One region of the Cobetia sp. 14N.309.X.WAT.E.A4 genome, then DNA from elsewhere that is predicted to be linked to it. Evidence: predicted binding sites of a transcription regulator. Region 1 holds the regulator's gene; each other region holds the start of a gene.

What was found. Region 1 encodes PhoB, which activates phosphate uptake and scavenging genes when phosphate is short. Its sites were predicted from a motif close to TGTCATANNNNTGTCANA; they were not measured.
Region 2: the regulator PhoB is predicted to act here: its motif matches at 2,175-2,192, upstream of OW493_RS04005 (DUF6482 family protein).
Region 3: the regulator PhoB is predicted to act here: its motif matches at 1,077-1,094, upstream of ugpB (sn-glycerol-3-phosphate ABC transporter substrate-binding protein UgpB).

The regions. Positions count from the first base shown of each region.
Region 1 covers NZ_JAPNXT010000004.1:258,682-261,917, reverse strand. Annotated here, with positions in the region: gene ubiA (4-hydroxybenzoate octaprenyltransferase) at 1-786, shown strand, start outside; gene phoB (phosphate regulon transcriptional regulator PhoB) at 1,014-1,703, shown strand; gene phoR (phosphate regulon sensor histidine kinase PhoR) at 1,711-3,006, shown strand; gene cysZ (sulfate transporter CysZ) at 3,112-3,236, opposite strand, start outside.
Region 2 covers NZ_JAPNXT010000002.1:145,440-148,675, reverse strand. Annotated here, with positions in the region: gene OW493_RS04015 (cryptochrome/photolyase family protein) at 1-1,326, shown strand, start outside; gene OW493_RS04010 (DUF393 domain-containing protein) at 1,323-1,709, shown strand; gene OW493_RS04005 (DUF6482 family protein) at 1,711-2,067, opposite strand; gene OW493_RS04000 (EAL domain-containing protein) at 2,223-3,236, opposite strand, start outside.
Region 3 covers NZ_JAPNXT010000017.1:57,742-60,977, reverse strand. Annotated here, with positions in the region: gene OW493_RS16695 (acyl-CoA dehydrogenase) at 1-245, shown strand, start outside; gene OW493_RS16690 (hypothetical protein) at 371-958, opposite strand; gene ugpB (sn-glycerol-3-phosphate ABC transporter substrate-binding protein UgpB) at 1,263-2,603, shown strand; gene ugpA (sn-glycerol-3-phosphate ABC transporter permease UgpA) at 2,795-3,236, shown strand, end outside.

The DNA of each region.
Region 1 (3,236 bases):
CCGACCCTCTGGGCCCTGTGGCTGGCGGCCGATGGGCTACCGGACCGCGATACGCTGCTGATCTTCGTGGCTGGTGTCTATCTGATGCGTGCCGCCGGCTGCGTGATCAACGACTACGCGGATCGCCACTGGGACAAGCATGTCGAACGCACCCGGGATCGCCCGCTGACCTCAGGACGCATCACGGAGCGCGAGGCGCTGACCCTGTTCGGTGTGCTGGTCGCGGCCGCCTTCGTGCTGGTGTGCTTCACCAACCTGACCACGGTGCTGCTGTCGATCGTCGCCGTGCTGCTGGCGGCCAGCTATCCGTTCATGAAGCGCTTCCATCATCTGCCGCAGGTGGTGCTGGGCGCCGCCTTCGGCTGGGCGATTCCGATGGCCTTCGCGGCGACGCTTGAGGAGGTGCCGACCTATGGCTGGTGGCTGTTCGCGGCCAACCTGATGTGGACGGTGGCCTACGACACCGCCTATGCGATGGTCGATCGCAATGACGATCTCAAGGTCGGCATCAAGTCCACCGCCGTGCTGTTCGGCCGCGCCGACACGCTGATGATCGGTCTGCTGCAGCTGGGCATGCTGGCGGTGTTGATCGGCATCGGCCTGCACCTGGCGCTGGGCATCTTCTACTGGCTGGGGCTGGCCGCGGCGGCCGTGACCTTCGTCTGGCAGCAGCGCCTGATTCGCGAGCGGGAGCGTGGCCCCTGCTTCCAGGCATTTCTCAACAACCACTGGTCCGGCCTGCTGATCTTCGCGGGCATCGCGCTGGCGACCTGGCCAGCTGCCTGACCCCTCTTTCCGGCCAACGGGCCCGAGTCCTCATCCGGTCTGCCAGCGACCTTCCTCGTGCGGCGAGGCGTGACATTCACACCTCGCGAGAGTTGAGGGACTCGCTGGCAAGCCGGGCGGCAAGCTGCCAAGCTGGCCATTGTCATCTCACTGTCATATAAGCAGGTTGTAATCGTCATCGACTTGTCATTCTGGCGCGTGCGCCGACTGCTGCATGGGATCTAGCGATGAGCTCCAAGACCGTACTGATTGTCGACGACGAATCCTCGATACGCGAGATGATCGCCGTCGCCCTGGAAATGGCGGATTACCGCGTGCTGGAGGCCGACAATGCCCAGGACGCCCACGCCATCGTCGTCGATGAAAAGCCCGATCTGCTGTTGCTGGACTGGATGATGCCCGGCACCAGCGGGCTGGAACTGGCGCGCCGCCTCAAGCGTGACGAGACCACGGCGGAGCTGCCGATCATCCTGCTCACCGCCAAGGGCGAGGAAGACAACAAGATCCAGGGGCTCGAGGCCGGGGCGGACGATTACATCACCAAGCCCTTCTCGCCACGCGAGCTGGTGGCACGCCTCAAGGCCGTGCTGCGCCGCACCACGCCCAAGGGCGTCGAGGAGTCGGTGGAAGTCGAGGGTCTGATGCTCGACCCCGCCAGCCACCGCGTGACCGCACACGGCAACTCCCTGGAGGTCGGCCCCACCGAATACCGCCTGCTGCAGTTCTTCATGACCCATCAGGAGCGCGCCTACACCCGCAGCCAGCTGCTGGATCAGGTCTGGGGCGGCAATGTCTATGTCGAGGAGCGCACCGTGGACGTGCACATTCGTCGTCTGCGCAAGGCGCTGGGCGAGGGGCATCAGCACTTGATCCAGACCGTCCGCGGTACCGGTTATCGCTTCAGCGCCCAGGCCTGAGACGCGGATGCGCTACTGGACGAACGAGCTATGGCGGCTGGGCTATCTGGCGGGCGGCTTCGGGCTGGTCGGCGGACTGCTCGGCCTGCTGGGCTGGGGCCTGGCGCTGGGGCTGGCGCTGTACCTGTTCGTCCATCTCAAGCACCTCAAGAGCCTCTACACCTGGCTGATCACCAACCCCCATGAAGAGCCGCCGCCCGGCGATGGCGTCTGGGGGGATCTGCTCGATCGTCTGTATCGCTACCAGAAGGGTCAGCGTCAGGCGCAGGAGCGACTGCGCAGTATCCTCAACCGCATCCAGGAATCCTCGGAAGCGATGCGCGATGGCCTGGTGATGCTCGACAACCACGGCGACATGGAGTGGTGGAACAGCGCTGCCGAGCAGTTGATCGGCCTCAAGGCCAGTCACGACCGCGGCCAGCACGTCACCAACTATCTGCGTGACCCCGTGTTCATCGATTACTTCAATCGGCTGGCCTATCGTGAGCCGCTGACCCTGCAATCGCCGCTCTCCGACAACCTGACCCTGCAGATCTCCATCACCCTGTTCGGTGACAACGAGCGCCTGGTGATGGTGCGTGATGTCACCCGCCTCTACCGTCTCGAGGAAATGCGCCGCGATTTCGTGGCCAATGTCTCCCATGAGCTGCGCACGCCGCTGACGGTACTGGCCGGCTACCTCGAGACCTATTCCGACTATGCCGATGACCTGCCCCCGCGCTGGCAGCGTGGCCTGGGACAGATGCAGAGTCAGACCGACCGCATGCAGCACCTCGTCGAGGATCTGCTGACCCTGTCGCGCCTGGAGACCGACGAGCTGTCGGGCGAAGGACGTCGCATCGACATGGCACAGCTGCTGACACGTATCCGGGAAGATGCCGAAGGCCTCTCGAAGGAGCGGCATGTCATCACGGTGGAGGTCGAGCCCGGACTGGCCCTGATGGGTGAGGAGCAGGAGCTGAGAAGCGCGATCTCGAATCTGGTCTTCAATGCGGTGCGTTACACGCCGGAAGACTGCCACATCACGCTGCGCTGCCAGAGCACCAGCGAGGGCGTGATGGTCGAGGTGGAGGATGACGGTGACGGCATTGATCCCGTGCATCTACCGCGCCTGACGGAGCGTTTCTATCGCATCGACAAGGGACGCAGCACCGCCACTGGTGGCACCGGGCTGGGACTGGCCATCGTCAAGCATGTGCTGATCCGCCATCAGGGCCGCCTGGAGATCGACAGCCTGCCCGGCGAGGGCGCACGCTTCCGTTGTCATTTCCCGGCGGAGCGTCGCTGCGCGACGACTGCCTGACGGTTGCAGCCCCACTGACACGAACGCCCCGCCGCGCCCTCTGCATGAGGTCACGGCGGGGCGTCGTGGTATCTGCGTTCGTCAACGCTCGCGATAAAGCCTGGCTCAGCGGCGCGGGGCAGGCAGCTGTCGGTAGTGGCTCTGCCACATCAGGACGGCACCCGCCACGGCCCCGGGAATGAACAGCAGGTTGGCCAAGGGCACCAGCGTCAGCACGAACACGGCACCAC
Region 2 (3,236 bases), on a different contig from region 1:
CCTGGGGAATGGCGACTGCTGGAGGCCTTCCTCGCGCGCCGCGAGGAAGGCGAGGTTCCTTGGGTGGTGCTGGAAGATCACCGCTTCTTCACCACACCGGCACAGTTCGCGACCTGGGCCGACGGACGCAAGCAATTGCGCATGGAATACTTTTACCGTGAACAGCGTCGTGACACGGACCTGTTGATGGAAGGCAGCGAGCCCGCCGGCGGCAAGTTCAATCATGATCATGACAATCGCGAACCGATTCCCGCCGACTTCCAGTCACCGCCACCACCGCAGCATGACCACCGCCAGGATGCGCTGACGCGCGAAGTGCTGACGCTGGTGGACACCCGCTTCGGCGAGGGAGCCGAGGGCGAGCTGCGTCATTTCGGCAATCTGGACAACTTCAACTGGGCCGTGACCCGCGCCCAGGCGCTCGACGATCTCGCTCACTTCCTCGCGCACTGCCTGGCAGACTTCGGCCGCCATCAGGATGCCATCGATGACAGTGACCCCTTCCTGTTCCACTCCCGACTTTCCGCGGCGCTCAATATCGGGCTTCTGAGTCCCCACGAAGTCTGTGCTGCCGTCGATGATGCCTGGCGACGTGGCGAGGTACCGGTCAACTCCGCCGAGGGCTTCATCCGGCAGATTCTCGGTTGGCGAGAGTATGTGCGTGGGATCTACTGGACACGCATGCCCGGCTACAAGCAGGAGAATCGCCTGAGTGCGACACGGGGTCTACCGGAGGTCTTCTGGCGCGGCGACAGCGGCATGCGCTGTGTGGATCAAGCCATCCTCAGTACGCGTGATCATGCCTATGCCCACCATATCCGCCGCCTGATGGTCACCGGCAATTTCGCCCTGCTGTGCGGCGTGAAGCCCGAGGCGCTATGCGACTGGTATCTGGCGGTCTACGTCGATGCCTGCGAGTGGGTGGAGCTGCCCAATACCCTGGGCATGGTGCTGCACGCCGATGGCGGCCTGATGGGCTCCAAGCCCTATTGTGCCTCGGGCAAGTACATCGATCGCATGTCCAATCACTGCGACAGGTGCCAGTACTCGCCGAAGAAGGTCACCGGCACGCATGCCTGCCCCTTCAACAGTCTCTATTGGCACTTCATCGAACGCCATCGCGAATCACTGTCACGCAACCCGCGCATGTCGCTGGTCTATGGCAGCTGGCGACGCATGAAGGACGACAAGCGCGAGGCATTGCTGCAACAGGCCGAGGCCTTTCTCGCCCGACTCGACAGCGCCGCTGACTATGGCAGCGGTGCCCATCGCGCGGGTTACCATCCCGCGCCCTCCAGTTCCACGACCGACAAGGAATCCTCATGAGTCGCATCTGGCAGGCCAGTGCACCGGTCACGCTCTATCACGATGGCAAGTGCCCCCTGTGCCAGCGCGAGGTCGCCTGGCTGGCGAGACACCCGAGGCGGGAACGGGTCAGGACGGTCGACATTCGTGCAAAGGACTTTTCCCCAGATGCTCTGGGGCTGAGCTTCGAGACGATGATGGGGCGCCTGCACGTGCAGGATGCGCGCGGGGAGTGGTATGTCGGCATGGACGCCAGCCGAGCCCTCTATGCGGTGCTCGGCTATCGGCGCCTGGTGAGGCTGTCATTGCTGCCGGGGCTGCGTCCGATGCTGGATGTCGGCTATCGGGTCTTTGCCCGCCACCGTGAGCGTATCGGCCGCTGGGTCCCCCAGAGGAGACGCTGACTCAGAAGCTCAAGGGGATGCGCGAGCTCAACGGTTGATGGTACTGAGGCGGTCGGCCGATCATCTCGTCGTTGGCCACCTGGGATACCAGCCAGGCGCGTGACAGACCGGCGCGCCTGAGCTCGCTGTAGACATCCTCCAGCGAGCGGAACAGCATCGGCTTGCCACGTTTCATCAACAGTTCACTGCGCTCATCGTCTTCATCGGCACCCGCTTCCAGTACCAGCTGGACCTGATAGAAGCGGCTGGCGGCATGACTGATCACGCGCGCCTCCAGTGCCGGATACTCGGCGATCAGCGCATTCAGGTTGCTGACCAGCAGGCCAGCAGGTGTGAAGGCAGCGGCAATTCTGGACATGGTGTCGGCTCCTGGACCTCTGTTGTCTGAGGTATCCATCATCGTGAAGGTGGCGTCAAGGCTTCACGCCAGCTTGCGGGGGGACGATGACGATTGCACGGCACCGCCATGACGATTGGATGACGTCATGTTCAAGGCCGCCGCTCCGGAGAGGCTCACGGACACTGAGCACGAACCGCCAGCTGACGTTCCGCGAGGATACGCAGCAGATCCAGAGGACGCCCAAGGCCGCGATAGCATCCCCCTCGCATGATGATGAAGTCCTCGTCACGATGAATGTCCCGGCGCCCGAGCAGCTTGGCCGACAGACGCTCGAGCGGCTCATCTTCCTCGACACGCAGTGAATGGGTCTGCATGACCTCATGGATCGCCCGTCGTCCATGCAGCTCCGGTCCGAAGCGCTGATTCAGCAATCCCAGCAGTCGATGGCGGATGATCATGCCGATCGGCCGCTGCTGCGCGTCCACCACTGCCAGCGCCATCAATTCCGGCTCGGCATGTAGACGCTCGGCCACTTCCTCGAGACAGGTATCCTGCAGTACCGGCGCCACCTGCCGCAGCAGGCTGCCGGTACCGAGTGCCAGAGGCGCGGCATGCCGGCGGCGACTCAGACGATGCAGGCGCTGCTCGAGGCCGGCACGCTGGCCAGCGGGGTCCACCTCGGCGCTCGCAAACAGCCAGCCTTGCAGATACTCAGCCCCCAGCTGGGACACGCATTCCATCTCGCCTTCCTGCTCGATGCCTTCCGCGATCACCTGACTGCCACTGCCGTGGGCGATGTCGATGATCGAGCGCACGAAACGCCGCTTGAGCGAATCCTGATGAATACCGCTGATGAAGTGTCGGTCGATCTTGACGAAGTCAGGCTGAACCGCCGACCACAGCTTGAGGCTGGCGTACCCTTCACCGAGGTCATCCAGCGCGATGGCGAAGCCCATCGACTGGTAATGGCAGACGGCCTCACGCATCAGTGCCGGGTCCAGCCCCGGGGTCTGCTCAGTCAACTCGATGACGACCTGATGCGGGTGCAGCCCATGGCGATGCAGGAGGTGACGTGTCAGTCCCCGAGAATGCGCACTGTCCAACAGCACCTCCGGCGACACGTTCAGGAACAGGCGCTCACTCAGGCCCTGCTCGGCCCATTGCTCAAGCGCCAGCTCACGACAGAG
Region 3 (3,236 bases), on a different contig from region 1:
ACAAGACGCTGGCCAAGGCCTATCACAAGGGCGAGATCCCGGCCGACGCACTGTCACCGGAAGCGCGCATCGAAGCGGCGGTCGAGGCCGGTATCCTGTCCGCTGAGGATGGCGACTTCATGCGCGTCTTCGAAGCCGAGGTACTCGACATGCTGACCGTCGACCACTTCGATTTCGATGCCTTCGTGCGCAAGCCGATGGCGAGTGACGGCACAGCCTCCAACCCACAGCAGGACGCCGCCTGATCACCGGCCGACGCCCGCGTGAGCGATGCAAGACCTGATCGCTGATCGCAGAACCAAAAAGGCCCCGCTCAGTGAGCGGGGCCTTTTTATTGGCAGGAGGCGCCATGCTTCGCGTCATCTCGATCTCAGATATGACGCGCGAAGTGCTCGAGATCACGCACGAAGGCGTTCTTGTAGGTCCCGAAGTCCTTCGGGCGCGCCTTGAAGGTGCGCTTGATGCGCTCGCGATCCAGACGCAGCGGCTCGTCCAGCGCCGCGAGAGTGCCGACACGCGCCGCCGGATTCATGCCGACCAGCTCACGCGGGCGATCGCCTTCGGCCTCGGCCTCCAGCCAGTCGTTGATCCCGGCGCGACGCAGCACGCTGACCAGCGAGCCGTCGGTGAGACGCACCTGCAGACGACCGTGATCCGCCAGCTGTGACACCAGCGCGATGCCGTGGTCATGGCCACGATGGACCGGCGGCGTCGCCCACAGGGCAAGATTCAGCCCGCGCGCATTCTCGTCGAGCACCAACAGGGCGGCGGAGTGGATGCGCTCGGCATCGTCCACCAGCGCGAACAGGCGAGCGGTCTCGTTCTCGAACCAGACACCTCGGACACCGGCATAGCTCACCAGCGCATCCAGTCCCCCCTCGCGGCCATGCACTTCGGCACACAGCATCGCCAGACACGCATCGCGCCGGGCACCGGCACTCACTTCCACCACTTTCATCGCATTCTCCGCCACAGGCATTTTCAGCGCGCAAGACTAGCACACTCGCCGGATGATCGCCTGATCCACCGCGCCCCGTGCAGGGCCGACGGTGGTTACCCGCACATGAACATCCAACCGTCATAAAGTTGTAAGGAAAGCCTTCTAGAGTCGTCTACGCTTTTCGGACGATCATCATAAGAACAAAAAGGTGTTCGCTTGATCGTTCGCCATCGATCGACAGCAGTCAGCCTGCGCGACTCCCACAAGGCTGACCAGGGACCCTCTCAGGAGCTCGACCATGCGCCGCCCTACCCATCACGCAATGCTCAACACCCGTGGCACCCGTCATCTTGCCAGCCTCGCGCTGGCAGTCGGTTTCGCGACCGCTTCCGCCAGTGCCCTGGCCGCCACCGAAGTCGAGTGGTGGCACGCCATGGGGGGCGGACTTGGCAAGAAGGTCGACGAGATCGCGGCCGACTTCAATGCAAGTCAGGATGAATTCGTCGTCAAGCCGGTCTTCAAGGGCAACTACTCCGAGACCATGACGTCCGCCATTGCCGCCTTCCGGGCCGGCAAGGGCCCGGACATCGTGCAGATCTTCGAGGTCGGCACCGCCACCATGATGAGCGCCAAGGGTGCCATCATGCCGGTCCATCAGCTGATGGCGGACTATGCACCGTCAGAAGGCGCGAGTTTCGATCCGAAGGCCTACCTGTCTTCCGTCACCGGCTACTACACCGACACCGAAGGCAAGATGCTGTCGATGCCGTTCAACTCCTCCACCCCGGTCACCTATTACAACAAGGACATGCTGGCCAAGGCCGGTGTCGAATCCGTGCCGGCCACCTGGCAGGAGCTGGGTGATGCCCTCAAGAAGGTCGTCGATTCCGGCGCGGGCAGCTGTGGCCTGACGACCACCTGGCCGTCCTGGGTGATGCTGGAGAACTTCTCGGCACGCAATGACGTGCCCTTCGCCAGCCAGGCCAATGGCTTCGCCGGCACCGATACCCGCCTTGAATTCAACAAGACCGCCGTGGTCGACCACATCCAGCGCCTCGATGACTGGCAGGCCGACAAGCGCTTCGTGTTCGGCGGTCGCTTCGATGACGCGGCGCCGAAGTTCTACTCCGGTGAGTGCGCGATGATGATGGGCTCCTCCGCCAGCTATGCCGGCGTCAAGGAAAGCGCCAAGGGCTTCGAGTTCGGCGTGGCACCGCTGCCCTACGACAGCGACGCGATCGAGACGCCGCAGAACTCCATCATCGGCGGCGCGTCACTGTGGGTGCTGTCCGGCCACAGCGATGAGGAATACCAGGGCGTCGCCAAGTTCTTCCAGTACCTCTCCAGGCCCGAAGTCCAGGCCGACTGGCACCAGTTCACCGGCTACCTGCCGATCACCACCGCCGCGGCAGAGCTGACACGTGAGCAGGGCTTCTACGCCGAGAATCCGGGCACTGACGTCGCCATCACCCAGATGACCTCCGTGACCCCGACCGAGAACTCCAAGGGCCTGCGTCTGGGCAACATGGTGCAGATACGTGACGTGATCAACGAAGAGCTCGAGAAGATCTTCGCTGGCAAGGAAAGCGTGCAGGACGGTCTCGATCAGGCTGTCGAGCGCGGCAACAAGCTGCTGGAGAAGTTCGAGCGCGCCAACGGCTGAACACCGCCACACCATGGTGGGCCGCCTGGGCGGCCCACCATGCCTGGATGCCAGAGAGCGGAAAGCGCACCCGATACCGGTGCCCTTTCCCTTCTCTCCCGGCTTGATGGCGCATGGTCGGCCGAATCCGCGCCGACCATGCGCACACGACTGACGTGATCAGTCCCTCTTCCTTGCGAGACCTCTGCTGCATGGCCCATTTCAATCGACATCCCTTCACGCCGTGGATCCTGCTGGCTCCCCAGCTGATCATCGTCGGCGTGTTCTTCTTCTGGCCGGCCCTCCAGGCCATCGAACAGGCTTTCTATATCGAGGATGCCTTCGGGCTTTCACGTGAATTTGCCGGACTTACCAACTTCCTCGCGGTCCTCGGCGAAGCCGAATATCTGGAGACCCTGTGGACGACGGTCTACTTCTCGTTTGCCGTCGCCTTCGGCGCCATGGCACTCGCCCTTGGGCTGGCCGTGCTGGCAGACCGCGTGCTGCGTGGCGCCAGCACCTACAAGACCTTCCTCATCTGGCCCTATGCCGTCGCACCTGCCGTGGCCGGCGTCCTGTGGCTGTTCCTGTTCGACCCGACGCTCGGCATCCTGCCGGAACTGCTGTCCGCCATCGGCATCGACTGGAATCACA